DNA from 4 places in the Streptomyces sp. MS06 genome. Region 4 is predicted to be linked to each of the others. Evidence: riboswitches for the same ligand, from Rfam matches in the RefSeq annotation. Region 4 holds a riboswitch; each other region holds the start of a gene.
The links. Region 4 has a riboswitch for cyclic di-AMP ahead of ACL02U_RS00690 (NlpC/P60 family protein). Riboswitches for the same ligand answer to the same signal wherever they lie in the genome.

Region 1 (3,200 bases), on a different contig from region 4:
GATCTGCGCGGCATTAACTTGTGACAACTGATCGTCAGCCGATACGTTCACTCGTCAGCGTGGCGCATCGCATCACCTGCCACGCCGGTCCCCGCTGTCTCGCGAAAGGCCCCTGCATGCTCACCGGGAACGGCCGTCACCGTCGCCCCCGTCAGGCTCCGGCTCTCGTCGTCGCGGCCGGAGTGACCGGTTCCGCCATCGCCATCCCGCTCCTCGGCGCCGCCGGCGCGCACGCGGCCGACGGCAGCACCTGGGACAAGGTGGCGGAGTGCGAGACCGGCGGCTCCTGGAGTGCGAACCCCGGCAGCGGCGTCTACGGGGGACTGCACCTGACCCAGGCGGACTGGGAGGCGCACGGTGGCCTGAAGTACGCGGCCCGCCCCGACCTCGCCAGCCGCTCCCAGCAGATAGCGGTCGCCGAGAAGGTGCTGGCGGACCAGGGCGTCGGCCACTGGCCGCTGTGCGGGCCGGTCTCGGGTCTCGCCCAGGACTCCGGATCGGCCGATGTCGACACCGGTGTCGCGGGTGACGCAACCTCGGGCAAAGCATCCGGATCGTCCGGATCCTCCGGATCAGCAGGTTCGGCCGGTTCGGCGGGTTCGGGAATTTCATCCGGCTCGTCCGGCTCGCACGGGCTGTCCGATTCACCGGGATCGCCGGACGGCTCCGGCGACTTCGGCGACTCGGGCGCGTCCGATGGGGCGGGGTCGGCCCCGGCCGGATCCTCGGGGGTAGCCGGTTCCTCTGCTTCGCCGGGCAGCGCTTCGTCCTCTTCCGGCACTTCGACGGGTTCGCCGGATTCGGCACCGTCCGGGGATGTTTCGTCCGCTTCGCCCTCCCTGTCGCCCTCCTCTGGTGGGGGGAGTGCGGCGGGTGACGGTTCCCCCGCCGGGGCGCCGTCGGGTGTCGCCGACCCGCAGGGTGCCGACGGGACTTCCGGGGCGACTTCCGGAGAAAGTGAGGAAACCGGCGATCCGGGCAACGAGGGGCAGAGCGCCGGTTCTTCGTACCTTGTGGACACCGGTGCGCTGGGTACCGGCCGGCATCGCGGCCCCAGGGCGAACGAGGATGCCCCCGGTGCCGGAGATGTCGCGAGTGTGCCGGATGCCAGGGGTGCCGGAACCGATGCCGCCGCCTCCGGTGGTCGGCATGCCGCGGACGGCGGTGACTCGTACACCGTCCGCGCCGGCGACACCCTGGCCTCCATCGCCGACTCCCTTGGCGTCGACGGCGGCTGGCGCGCGCTCTACGCCGCGAACAAGGACGTCGTCGGTGCCGACCCCGGCCACATCCTCCCCGGTCAGACCTTGCACGCCGACGCGTAGCCGGTTTCCGGCAGGTCGCCTGAACCGGGCAAAAACACTGGGAGTTAACGCCCCGTTCGATGTCTGATGTCCGGTTTGGCGAAACTGTGGGATGAGTCTCAGAAGCCCTGATCGTCTTTGAATTCCGGCGGATCGCGTGTCTACCGTCAGGATCGCTCGTCACCGCGAGCCCCGGCTGCCGCAACGCCGAATCCTGCCAGCGGCCGCTCGGGAACAGTCGTCGCTTCGAGCGCCGTAGGCAGGAGCGGGGGACCCAAGGTAAGTGCCGTGCCGGGCAGTCGAACCGGACCGGCTTGGGGTGAAGCCGTGCCTCCCAGGAGGGGCCGGCCGGGCAACTCACCAGGCCCGAACCCGACAGCTCACCTCGCAGGCGTCGGTGAGGGGATCCTTCCATGCTGTTTTCCGGCAAGGGCAAGCACCGTCGTCCGTCCAAGGCCAGCCGCGCCATCGCCATCGCCGGTGTCGCCGGCGCCGCCGTCGCCGCCCCGCTGATCGCGTCCGGCACCGCCTCCGCCGCCACCGCCTCCGAGTGGGACGCCGTCGCCCAGTGCGAGTCCGGCGGCAACTGGTCCATCAACACCGGTAACGGCTTCTACGGCGGCCTGCAGTTCACCGCCTCCACCTGGGCCGCCTACGGCGGTACGCAGTACGCCGCCCGCGCCGACCTCGCGAGCAAGTCGCAGCAGATCGCGATCGCCGAGAAGGTGCTCGCGGGCCAGGGCAAGGGTGCCTGGCCGGTCTGCGGCACCGGTCTGTCCGGCGCGGCCTACAACGGCGGCTCCACGCAGAGCAGCCAGAGCAGCCAGAGCAGCCAGAGCGGTCAGAGCGGTCAGAGCAGCCAGTCCACCACCCAGCGCTCCACCGGGCAGAGCACCTCCCGCTCCGCCGAGCGCCCGGCTCAGACGCACAAGACCGAGCAGAGCCACAAGACCGTCACCACCCCGACCGGCAAGAAGGTCAGGAAGGGCGACGGCGAGTACAAGGTGGTCAAGGGCGACAGCCTCAGCGCGATCGCGGCGAGCCACCACGTCAAGGGCGGCTGGCACAAGCTGTTCCAGCTCAACAAGGACATCATCGACGACGCCGACCTCATCTACCCGGGTCAGCAGCTGCACCTGAAGTAAGGTTCAGCGGCCCCGTCCCCACGGGCTCCCCGCCCCGGTGCGTGTTCCCCCGTACGCACCGGGGCGGGGTCTTTTCCTCCCCCGCCCCCTACGGCCGCCGCGCCCGCTCCCCTCCGGATCGCCGCGCAACCCCCTCTGCGGATCGCCCGGCACGCCCCCGTGCGGCCCCCGCGCCGGCCGACCCCGGTACGCGGCGCGCCCGCCCTTCCGTTGCGCACCCCGGCCAGCCCTGCGTCGCCCTTCCGTCGCGCACCCGGTCCGCCCTGCGTCGCCCTTCCACCGCGCACCCGGTCCGCCCTGCGCGGCCCCTCCGCCCCGCACCCGTTCCGCCGGGCCGTCGTTCCGAAAAGGCGCCCTCCCCTTTGTTCCGTTAGAAAACAAAGGGTACGGTCGGTCCTGTCCACGGGCCGGTCGGTCGGCTGGCCGATGGCCCTGAGACGGTTAGGCTCTAGTCGCAAGGCTCACGTGGCCCCGCACTTCCAGCGTCACATCCCAAGAAGGAGATGCTCGTGCCGTCCATCGACGTCGTCGTAGCCCGGGAAATCCTGGACTCCCGAGGCAACCCCACGGTCGAGGTCGAGGTCGGCCTCGACGACGGCAGCACGGGTCGTGCCGCCGTCCCGTCCGGTGCCTCGACGGGTGCCTTCGAGGCCATCGAGCTCCGTGACGGCGACCCCAACCGCTACCAGGGCAAGGGCGTCGAGAAGGCCGTCCTCGCCGTCATCGAGCAGATCGGCCCGGAGCTGGTCGG
Region 2 (3,200 bases), on a different contig from region 4:
CACGGTCGAACTCGAGGCCCGGGTTGGCCTCCGCGAAGTGGTAGTGGGAACCGACCTGCACGGGGCGGTCGGCGGCGTTCAGCACGAGCAGTGCCGTGACCTCGCGGCCCGCGTTGCACACGATCGGACCGTCGGCGAAGAGGATCTCTCCCGGTGTCATCGCCGCCCCCTCAGACGATCGGCTCGTGCACGGTGACGAGCTTGGTGCCGTCCGGGAAGGTGGCCTCCACCTGCACGTCGTGGACCATCTCGGCCACGCCGGGCATGACGTCGTCGCGGGTGAGCACCTTCCGCCCGGAGGACATCAGCTCGGCGACGGTCCTGCCGTCGCGGGCGCCTTCGAGGAGGTGCGAGGTGATCAGGGCGACGGCCTCGGGGTGGTTCAGTCTCAGCCCTCGGGAGCGGCGCTTCTCGGCGACGTCGGCCGCCACGTGGATCAGCAGCCTCTCCTGCTCGTGCGGGGTCAGTTGCATGTCCCACCTCACCTCCTCGCTCCGGACCGTGCGGGGTCCGGCTGCCGCAGCCACCGCGCCAGGGAATACACGTAGCACACGGACGAACCGCGCGAACCTTCGCGAACCGGATACGAAAACCCCAGGTGGCGTGGTGGGGCAGGTTAGTTCGGTGGAGTTTCAACGACGTTAAACCGAACCTTGATCACCTCATGACCGCGTCCTGGCGTGCCGCATACCGCCGCACACGGGCGAGTCGCGCGCCGACCGGGTGACGGTCCGGGACAGAAGTCGTCCTCCGGGGCGCAGGACGCCCCGTGAGGCGGAGGACGGTCCCTGGGACGGAGGACGGGCGGGCGGCAGGGCGGCGGTCCGGGGCGGGGCGACGCACGGGAGGGGGCGGCTCGCCGGCCGCGCGCCGGGACAGCTCGTCGAGGGCGGGGCGACGCGCGGGAGGGGGCGGGCACCGGTTCGGGACGACGCGGGCGTCGGTTCGGGCGGGCGGGACCACACCCTGCCGGTCGGACGGCCGCGGTGCCTCCCGGCGCGGGCGGTGCGCCGCCGCGCGTCGGCGGTTGACAACCTCCGTTCGCGCCGCCCTGTACCGGACCCCGCGACGGGTCCGGCGCGGCCCCGTTGAAACGCGCCGAACGACGGTCCCCTCATCGGCGTATCCGCACCGGTTTTTTCGGGCTCGCCGCGGTTGCGCCGCCCTCCCGGCCCGGCAACCCGCCGTACGTCTACGCCGCTGGTCCGGGGCAGGTCCGCAGGGTGGACGCCGGGTCCGGCCGGCCCGCACCCACCCCAACGGAGGAAGGGTGACCAACGACACATAGGCCAGGTTCCGTTGTGATTCTCCGGCGCCCGTGGGTGAGGATCCCTGACTGACGGCAAGCCCCCGCCACAGACGGCGGGGCGGTCCGGGCGGACGCCGAGTCCTGCCGCCGTCCGGGCGACGGGTCGACAGAAGTGGATCGGCAGGAGTGGAGGACCCGAGCACGACGGGCTGCCGGAGCGTCAGTTCCGAGCGGTCCTTGGGGTGAAGTCGCCGCCACGGCGACCGGGCAACTTCGCCAGCCCGAATCCGACAGGTCATCCTTCACAGGCGGATGACGAAGGGTTGCGCATGACTGTGCCCAATCGTGTCCCGTCCCTCATGGCCCGCGCCGGGACCGCCTCGGCCCTCACGCTCGCCGCGGTCGGCGGCTCGGTCCTGGTACCGGGCTTCGCCCCGGACGCCGCGGCCGCCACGGTGGCGACGAAGGCGCTCCACGTGGCGGCCTCCAAGAAGGGCTCGCCCTACCAGTGGGGCGCCACGGGCCCGTACCGCTTCGACTGCTCCGGTCTGACGCTGTACTCGTACAAGAAGGCGGGTAAGAAGCTGCCCCGAACGGCGGCCCAGCAGTACAACCGCACCCATCACGTTGCCGCCCGCCACCGCAGAGTCGGTGACCTGGTCTTCTTCCACTACGGCCGGAGCGTCTACCACGTCGGCATCTATGCCGGACGGGGGCGGATCTGGCATGCGCCGAAGACCGGCGACGTGGTGCGGCTGCAGAAGATCTGGACCGGCAGCGTCTGGTACGGCCGGGTCCGCTGACGGCCGCGTCGGACGACGGCCGGGTCCGCCGGCGAGCAGGCCCGGCGGCGGCCGGGCGGGGGCGGCGGCCGGGCGGGGGCGGCGGCCGGGCGGTGGCGGCGGCCGGGCGGGGGCGGCGGCCGGGCGGTGGCGGCGGCCGGGCGGGGGCGGCGGCCGGGCGGTGGCGGCGGCCGGGCGGTGGCGACCAACGAGGTGCCGTCGAGGCCGTGTCCGCCGGGCGCCGCGTCGCGGGCCCGGGTGACGCCCGTACACGGCAGTGGCCGCGTGTACCGGGTGATGGCGGTGCGGGCCCCGGGCTCCCTCCGGGCGGGCCCGGGCCGGCCCGGCCCGGGCCGGACGTGCCGGTCGCGGGCGGAGCCCCGCCGGCACCGGTGCCGGCGTGAGCCGCGCCCCGCCCAGCGGGGGCTCATGGCTCGGGCCGGTGGACCGCGGGGACCGCGTCGACCGCGGTGACGGTCCACGGCAGGGCGATGGAGACGGTCTTCCCGCCCTCCGGCGTGGGGCGCACGGTGAGGCTCCCGCCGCACTCCGCGGTCAGGCATCGGATGATCACCATCCCGCGGCCGTTGTCCTGCTGAACGGCCGCGGGGAGCCGTCTGGGGAAGCGGGGATGGCTGTCGGTGACGCCGATGCGCAGCTCCTCGTCCCGTTCCAGGGTGAGGCCCACCGTGAAGGTCGGCGACTGGCCGAAGGTGTGCTGGACGGCGTTGGTGGCCAGCTCGGAGACGATCAGCCGGATGGTGTCGGCGGTGTCCGAGTCCTCCGCCAGCCCCCACTCCGCGAGGGTGCCGGCCACGAAGGCACGGGCCGCGGGTACCGAGGCGGGATCGCTCGGCAGAGTGACGGATGCTTCCAGAAGATCTGCCATGGCGACGTCGTCCTTTTCCCGCGGGACCGCGGTCCGGCACGCGAGGCGGATGGTTCGAGTACGGTCCCGGACTGGTGCTTGGCCGCCAGACTGCCACCACAGGGGCGCTCATGGGCGGCGATCCACCAAGATGTGCATATATCTGTCGCTCGAAGCGGTGAACTCTGTTACTGCAGCACATATTTGGCAGGGCGACAGGAGTAAAGGAATACGAGGAGGAGTGGCGCGATGCAGGACGGTCCCGCGGTCCGCCGCCGGAAGCTGGGCGCCGAACTTCGCT
Region 3 (3,200 bases), on a different contig from region 4:
CGTCCGCCGGAGCCCGCCACCTGGTGGTGACCGGGCGCCCCGCTCCCCGGGTCCGGCCGCTGCTGGCGGACCTCGGCTGCACGGGACTGGCGGTGTGTGCGCAGGGCGCGCAGGTGTACGACGCCGGTGCGGGCCGACTGCTCTGGTCCGTCACCCTGGACCGGGAACTGGCCGAGACCGCGCTCGGCAAGATCGAGGCCGAGGTCGGGCAGGTGCGCGCCGCCGTCGACCAGGACGGGGCCGACGGGCTGACCCTCATAGAACCCGGTTACGTGATGCCCCATCCGACCCTGCCCGCGGTGCGGGTGGGGCGGCGCGACGAACTGTGGGCCGCGCCCATCAGCAAGGTGCTGCTGCGTCATCCGGAGCTCTCCGACGACGCGTTGGCGGCGACGGCCCGCGCGGTCGTCGGCTCGCTCGCCACCGTCACCATGTCGGGGCCCGGGACGGTGGAACTCCAGCCGTGCGGCGTCACCAAGGCGACCGGACTGGCCCTGGCCGCCGAGCGTCTGGGGCTCCCCGCCGGGCGGGCGCTCGCCTTCGGCGACATGCCCAACGACGTCCCGATGTTCCGCTGGGCGGCCCACGGCGTGGCCATGGCCAACGCCCATCCCGAGCTCAAGGCGGTGGCCGACGAGGTCACCTCGTCGAACGAGGACGACGGGGTCGCCGTCGTCCTGGAGCGGCTCTTCCCCTAGCGGGGCGGGACCGCGGACGGCGGCGACCCGCGTGGACGGCGACCCGCGTGGACGGCGACCGCCGCGAACGGCCGTCGCGGCGGTCGGTACGGCCTCGGGCGGAATCCCGCCGCGCCGGAGGGTGTGCGCCCCCGGCGGGCGGGACGGTGCGGGTGCGTGTCCCGCGCCGGAGCCGCGGGGGCGGTGCCCGATCGGCGGCGACCGCGCTATCTCAGTACGCGCCGAACACGTTGTCGATCGATCCGTACCGTGCGGCCGCGTAGTTGCAGGCCGCGGTGATGTTGGCGACCGGGTCGTAGGGGTCGTAGGCGGTTCCGGGCACGTGGTACGCGTTGAAGGTCGGGTCGATGACCTGCAGCAGGCCCTTGGACGGCGTGCCGGCGGCGGCGTTGGAGTCCCAGAGGTTGATGGCGTTCGGGTTGCCCGACGACTCGCGGATGATGTTGCGGTAGATGCCGTTGTAGCTGCCCGGAATGCCCTCCTCCGCCATGATCGCGAGCGACTCGCGGATCCAGCCGTCGAGGTTGTTGGGGTACCCGGCGAGCGTGGTCGTGGCGGCTGCGGTGCCGTTCGTGGTCGTGGCTGCGGACGCGGTGGTCGCGCCGATGAGCGGCAGGGCGAGCACGGCCGCACCCGTGCCGGCGACGGCGACGGTGCGGGCGATGCGGGACATGCGGGAACGGCGGGGCTGACCGGCAGCGAGCATGGTGGATTCCTCTCCGGCGCCTGCGAGGTGAGCTGTCGGGTTCGGGCTGGAGATGCCCGGCCGGGTCGCAGTGCGGCACGGCTTCACCCCTAGCCGGTCCGGCGCGTCGACAGGACGGGCCGGATCGGCGGCATACCTGGGTCCCCCGCTCCTGCCGCTGTGGGTGAGTTCGTAGATGGGTGGTGACGGGCGGCGGCAGGATTCGGCGTCCGCCCGACAGGCCGGGAACGTATGCGAGAGCACATGTCCGGAACAAGTACCGGATGCGCAGATCGCGGCTTCAAGGCATGATCAGCACCATTTCGACTGCTTGATCCTTTGCGGTCGCCAAGCCTCAACTGCGTTGTGCGGGCGGGGAACACGGGTGGCGGGGAGAGGGGTGGGGTGGTTGCCGCGAGTGAGCCAACTCACCCGTGTCGACAAGAGCGGCGAATCGGGCAATATAGTCAACTCGCCTTTATGTGGCGGGGAGTGGAGGGCGCTCCGGGAGGTGGTCGGTCCTGTCGGCGGCCGAGGCGCGCGGAGGGTGCTTTTCGTTGGCCCGCGTCGGAGCGAGGCCGGAGCGGCTCGGAAGACGTATCTCCGGTCGAGGGGCGCATCCTCGGCGGGGCGTATCGGAGTAATTCGTATATACGTGTCGAGAACCGGCGTGTGGTGCAGATCATTGTCCGGTTGGTTGTCCAGTTGGGTGTCCGTACGGCTGCGGAGGTGTCCGGTGGGCTGTCGAGCGGGTCCTTCGGTGCGCCGCATGGTGCGCCGGCCGCCGGGCGCCTGTGGAGGTGCTCCCCGGGGCTCCTGCCGGGGCGCCTGCGGAGGTGCTCGCGGGGGCGTCTGCGGAGGCGCCTGCGGAGGTGCTCGCGGGGGCGTCTGCAAGGGTGCTCGCGGGGGCGCCCCACGGGTGTGGGTGCGGGGGTGCCCCGCGGGTGTGGGTGCGGGCGCGACGGCGGGGCCGGGCCTCCGGGGGCGGCGGGGATTCCGCGGGTGGCAGGGGCTCCCCGGGTGGGGGCCGGGCGGCGCAGTACTCTGCGTTCGGCATCCGCGCAGGTGGATCGATAAATATCCGACCTTATCTGCTGATCAAAAAAATAACGGTCGTGATCCGATACCGCCTGGCCTGTAACCATGGGCGCTATCGGTGATCGAAACGTGACCGGATACGCTGACTCGAGTGATGGCAGCTACCTGTCGACAAACCGTGTAACCGCCAGCAGACACCAGCAGACAGGAGACCCCTCGTGACCGTCGTCGGGCCGTTCGGGCTGAGCGTGCGGGACCAGGCTCTGGAAGCCGATGTCCAGGCCGGATTGACGGCTGTCGAGGAAGGGCTGCTCGAGGCCACCAAGAGCGAGGTCCCCTTCATCACGGAGGCCGCGCAGCACCTGGTGCGGGCCGGCGGGAAACGCTTCAGGCCGCTGCTCGTCATGCTCGCGGCCCAGTTCGGCGACCCGTACGCGCCGGGTGTGGTGCCCTCGGCGGTGGTGGTGGAGCTGACCCACCTGGCCACGCTGTACCACGACGACGTCATGGACGAGGCCGCGGTGCGGCGCGGCGTACCCAGTGCGAACACCCGCTGGGGGAATTCCGTGGCGGTTCTGACCGGCGACTTCCTGTTCGCCCGGGCCTCGCAGATCCTGGCCGACCTGGGCCCGGAGGCGGTACGCGTACAGGCACTGGCGTTCGAGCGGCTGGTGACCGGGCAGATCCTGGAGACGGCCGGTCCGACCGACGGACGCGACCCCGTCGACCACTACCTGGACGTACTCGGCGGCAAGACGGGCTCGCTGGTGGCGGTGTCC
Region 4 (3,200 bases):
CCGCGTTGGTCCACAGGTTCTTCGGGCGGCGTGACTCGTTGCGCTCGATGACGGCGTTGGCCGCGGTGAGGATGGTCTGCGTGGAGCGGTAGTTCTGCTCCAGCAGGATCGTGGTCGCGTCCGGGTAGTCCTCCTCGAACTGGAGGATGTTGCGGATGGTCGCGCCACGGAAGGCGTAGATGGACTGGTCGGCGTCGCCCACCACGCACAGTTCGGCGGGCGGCAGGTCGTGCTCGGCGGGCGGGACGTCCTCGTCGTGCGCCCCGGTGCCGACCAGTTCGCGGACCAGGGCGTACTGGGCGTGGTTGGTGTCCTGGTACTCGTCGACCAGGACGTGCCGGAAGCGGCGGCGGTAGTGCTCGGCGACGTCCGGGAAGGCGCGCAGCAGGTTCACCGTCGTCATGATCAGGTCGTCGAAGTCGAGCGCGTTGGCCTCGCGCAGCCGCGACTGGTAGAGCGCGTAGGCCTGCGCGAGGGTCTTCTCGAATCCGTCGGCGGCCTGGGCGGCGAAGTCCTCCTCGTCGATCAGCTCGTTCTTCAGGTTGCTGATCTTCGCGCTGAAGGACTTGGGCGGATAGCGCTTGGGATCGAGGTCGAGATCCCGGCAGACCAGGGCCATCAGCCGCTTGGAGTCGGCGGCGTCGTAGATGGAGAACGACGAGGTGAAGCCGAGTTTCTTGCTCTCCCGGCGCAGGATGCGCACGCAGGCGCTGTGGAAGGTCATCACCCACATGGCGTTCGCGCGCGGGCCGACGAGCTGCTCGACGCGCTCCTTCATCTCGCCCGCGGCCTTGTTGGTGAAGGTGATCGCGAGGATCTGCCCGGGGTGCGCTCCCCGTTCGGCCAGCAGGTGCGCGATGCGGTGGGTGAGCACCCGGGTCTTGCCGGAGCCGGCGCCGGCCACGATGAGCAGCGGGGAGCCGGAGTGCACCACCGCGGCGCGCTGGTTGTCGTTCAGTCCCTCCAGCAGCGCGGCGGGGTCCACCACCGGCCGCGGGGAGCCGTCGCGGTAGTGCGCGTCGCGGTCGGGCGGCACGTCGAACTTCCCGCCGAACAGATCGTCCGGAATCGACTCCGGAGCGTGGTCGTCCTCGGGTGGCGGCGGGAGGTGCTCCTCCTGGGCCCGCGGGGCCTGGAGGTCCGCCAGGAAGCTGTCGTCAAAGAGGCTGCTCATCGCTCTCCGAGTCTAGGGCGCCGCACTGACAGCTCGCGGCCGCCTCGGGAAGACCGTCCGGATCGGCGCCGAACCGGTCCGCGACGGCGACCCGTGTGCTGCGGCGGGCGGTACGGGAGCGCGGTACGGGAGCGCGGTACGGCGGAGGGCGTGCCGCGCCGGGAAGGGTCGCCGGTGGTTCCCCGGACGGGACCGGCGGAGGGGTCGGGACGGACGGTGCGAACGGGGTGGCCGGGGGTTCCGGGGAGGCAGGCGAGAAGTCGCCCCCGGGGCGGACCCGGAGCGGGCCCGGAAAGCGCCTTCCGGGCCGGGAAGGGCCCGAGTGGTATCGGAAACCTTCCGGAAGGGTCACGCTGAGCAACGCTCCGGGATCAGGTCACGAAAATGTATCGGGCATATCACTCATCAACCTTCACAGGAGCCTCACGAGTTGGCTACCGTGCCGGTCGGGCCGCAGGGCAGCCACCGGCGAACGTCGTCGGGCCGCGCGGCCTCCGCCGAGTCCGACGCGCCCGCACGGCGCCCGGAGCCGGGGACCCAACCGAGACCTGGGGTGAATCGGGCCGTTCCGTCACCGGTACGGCCCGTAGGGCCAGCCTTCCGAACCGTCCGCCCGAACCCGACAGCTAACCCGGTAGGCGGAACATGGAAGGAGTCGCCTCCCTTGGCGTCGCACCGCAAGTCGCGTCCCGCAGGCAACCGGGTGTCCGGTATCCGCACCCCCGCAATCGCCACGGCCGCCCTGACCTCCGTCGCCCTGCTCTCCCAGACGGCCGACGCCTCGCCCTCCACCGACGACCGGCCGAGCCTGGAGGAGGTCGAGAAGAAGGTCGACGACCTGTACCGGCAGGCCGAGGCGGCGACGGACAAGTACAACGCCGCCAAGGAGCGGACGACGAAGCAGCGCAAGCGCGTCGACACCCTCCTGGACCAGGTCGCCGAGCGCACCAGGGGGCTCAACGACGCCCGGGAGGAACTGGGTTCCTTCGCAGCCGCCCAGTACCGCACCGGCGCGGCCGTCCCCGACACGGCGACCTTCCTGCTCGCGGACTCCCCGCAGGACTACTTCGACCACGCCCAGGTGATGAACCGGCTCACCGGACGCCAGAAGGCGGCGGTCGACGACTACATCACGCAGCAGTCGCAGGCCATGGAGCAGCGCCGGGAGGCCACCGAGAGCCTGCAGACGCTGACCGAGACCCAGGACGACCTCAAGGCCGCCAAGGCGACCGTCCAGAAGAAGCTGTCGGATGCGCGGGACCTGCTGTCCAGGCTGACCGCGGAGGAGAAGGCCCGGCTGGCCGCGATCGAGAAGCAGAAGCAGGAGGAGGCGGCCCGCAAGGCCGCCGAACTGGCCCGGCAGCAGGCGGAGGAGCAGCAGCGCCAGGCGGATGCCGCCGCTCAGCAGCAACAGCAGGCGCAGACCGGCGACACGTCGGGGACCGGCACGTCCGACAGCGGCTCCTCGGGCACCTCCACCGGCACCGCCTCCGCCACCCAGGCCGACAAGGCCCTCGCCTTCGCACGCGCGCAGATCGGCAAGCCCTACGTCTGGGGCGCCACGGGCCCCGGCTCCTACGACTGCTCCGGTCTCACCCAGGCCGCCTGGAAGGCCGCCGGTGTCGACCTTCCCCGCACCACCTACGACCAGGTGAACGCCGGCACCACGGTGCCGCTGTCCCAGGCCAGGCCCGGGGACCTGGTCTTCTTCTACAGCGACGTCAGCCACGTAGGCATCTACATCGGCAACGGGATGATGATCCACGCTCCGAAGCCCGGTGCGTACGTCCGCGAGGAGTCGATCTACTACGACGGCGAGTCGGCGATCCACAGCGTGGTGCGGCCGGCCTGACCCGCCCGGGGCCGCGCTCGGCCCCACCCGTACGGAGGCGCGTCCCGGGTGCGCGGGGCCACGCCTCCCGGCCTCCCGGCAGGCCCCCAGCGCGCCCGAGCGCACTCTGGGGGCGCACTCCGGCGCGTGAGGGGCGCACGGCCATCCCGCGCCGGGGTGCGCCCCGATCACCCG

Region 1: another riboswitch for cyclic di-AMP. It lies ahead of ACL02U_RS25280 (transglycosylase family protein); the one in region 4 lies ahead of ACL02U_RS00690 (NlpC/P60 family protein).
Region 2: another riboswitch for cyclic di-AMP. It lies ahead of ACL02U_RS18275 (C40 family peptidase); the one in region 4 lies ahead of ACL02U_RS00690 (NlpC/P60 family protein).
Region 3: another riboswitch for cyclic di-AMP. It lies ahead of ACL02U_RS05935 (transglycosylase SLT domain-containing protein); the one in region 4 lies ahead of ACL02U_RS00690 (NlpC/P60 family protein).

Annotation. Positions count from the first base shown of each region.
Region 1 covers NZ_JBJZOJ010000055.1:11,999-15,198, forward strand. The annotation lists gene ACL02U_RS25275 (transglycosylase family protein) at 183-1,325, shown strand; cyclic di-AMP (ydaO/yuaA leader) riboswitch at 1,546-1,713, shown strand; gene ACL02U_RS25280 (transglycosylase family protein) at 1,718-2,449, shown strand; gene eno (phosphopyruvate hydratase) at 2,959-3,200, shown strand, end outside.
Region 2 covers NZ_JBJZOJ010000031.1:22,265-25,464, reverse strand. The annotation lists gene ACL02U_RS18285 (urease subunit beta) at 1-160, opposite strand, end outside; gene ACL02U_RS18280 (urease subunit gamma) at 171-473, opposite strand; cyclic di-AMP (ydaO/yuaA leader) riboswitch at 1,372-1,575, shown strand; gene ACL02U_RS18275 (C40 family peptidase) at 1,579-2,052, shown strand; gene ACL02U_RS18270 (ATP-binding protein) at 2,459-2,920, opposite strand; gene ACL02U_RS18265 (helix-turn-helix domain-containing protein) at 3,149-3,200, shown strand, end outside.
Region 3 covers NZ_JBJZOJ010000008.1:53,858-57,057, forward strand. The annotation lists gene ACL02U_RS05930 (HAD family hydrolase) at 1-698, shown strand, start outside; gene ACL02U_RS05935 (transglycosylase SLT domain-containing protein) at 910-1,404, opposite strand; cyclic di-AMP (ydaO/yuaA leader) riboswitch at 1,409-1,580, opposite strand; gene ACL02U_RS05940 (polyprenyl synthetase family protein) at 2,640-3,200, shown strand, end outside.
Region 4 covers NZ_JBJZOJ010000001.1:172,530-175,729, forward strand. The annotation lists gene pcrA (DNA helicase PcrA) at 1-1,174, opposite strand, end outside; cyclic di-AMP (ydaO/yuaA leader) riboswitch at 1,660-1,830, shown strand; gene ACL02U_RS00690 (NlpC/P60 family protein) at 1,839-3,026, shown strand.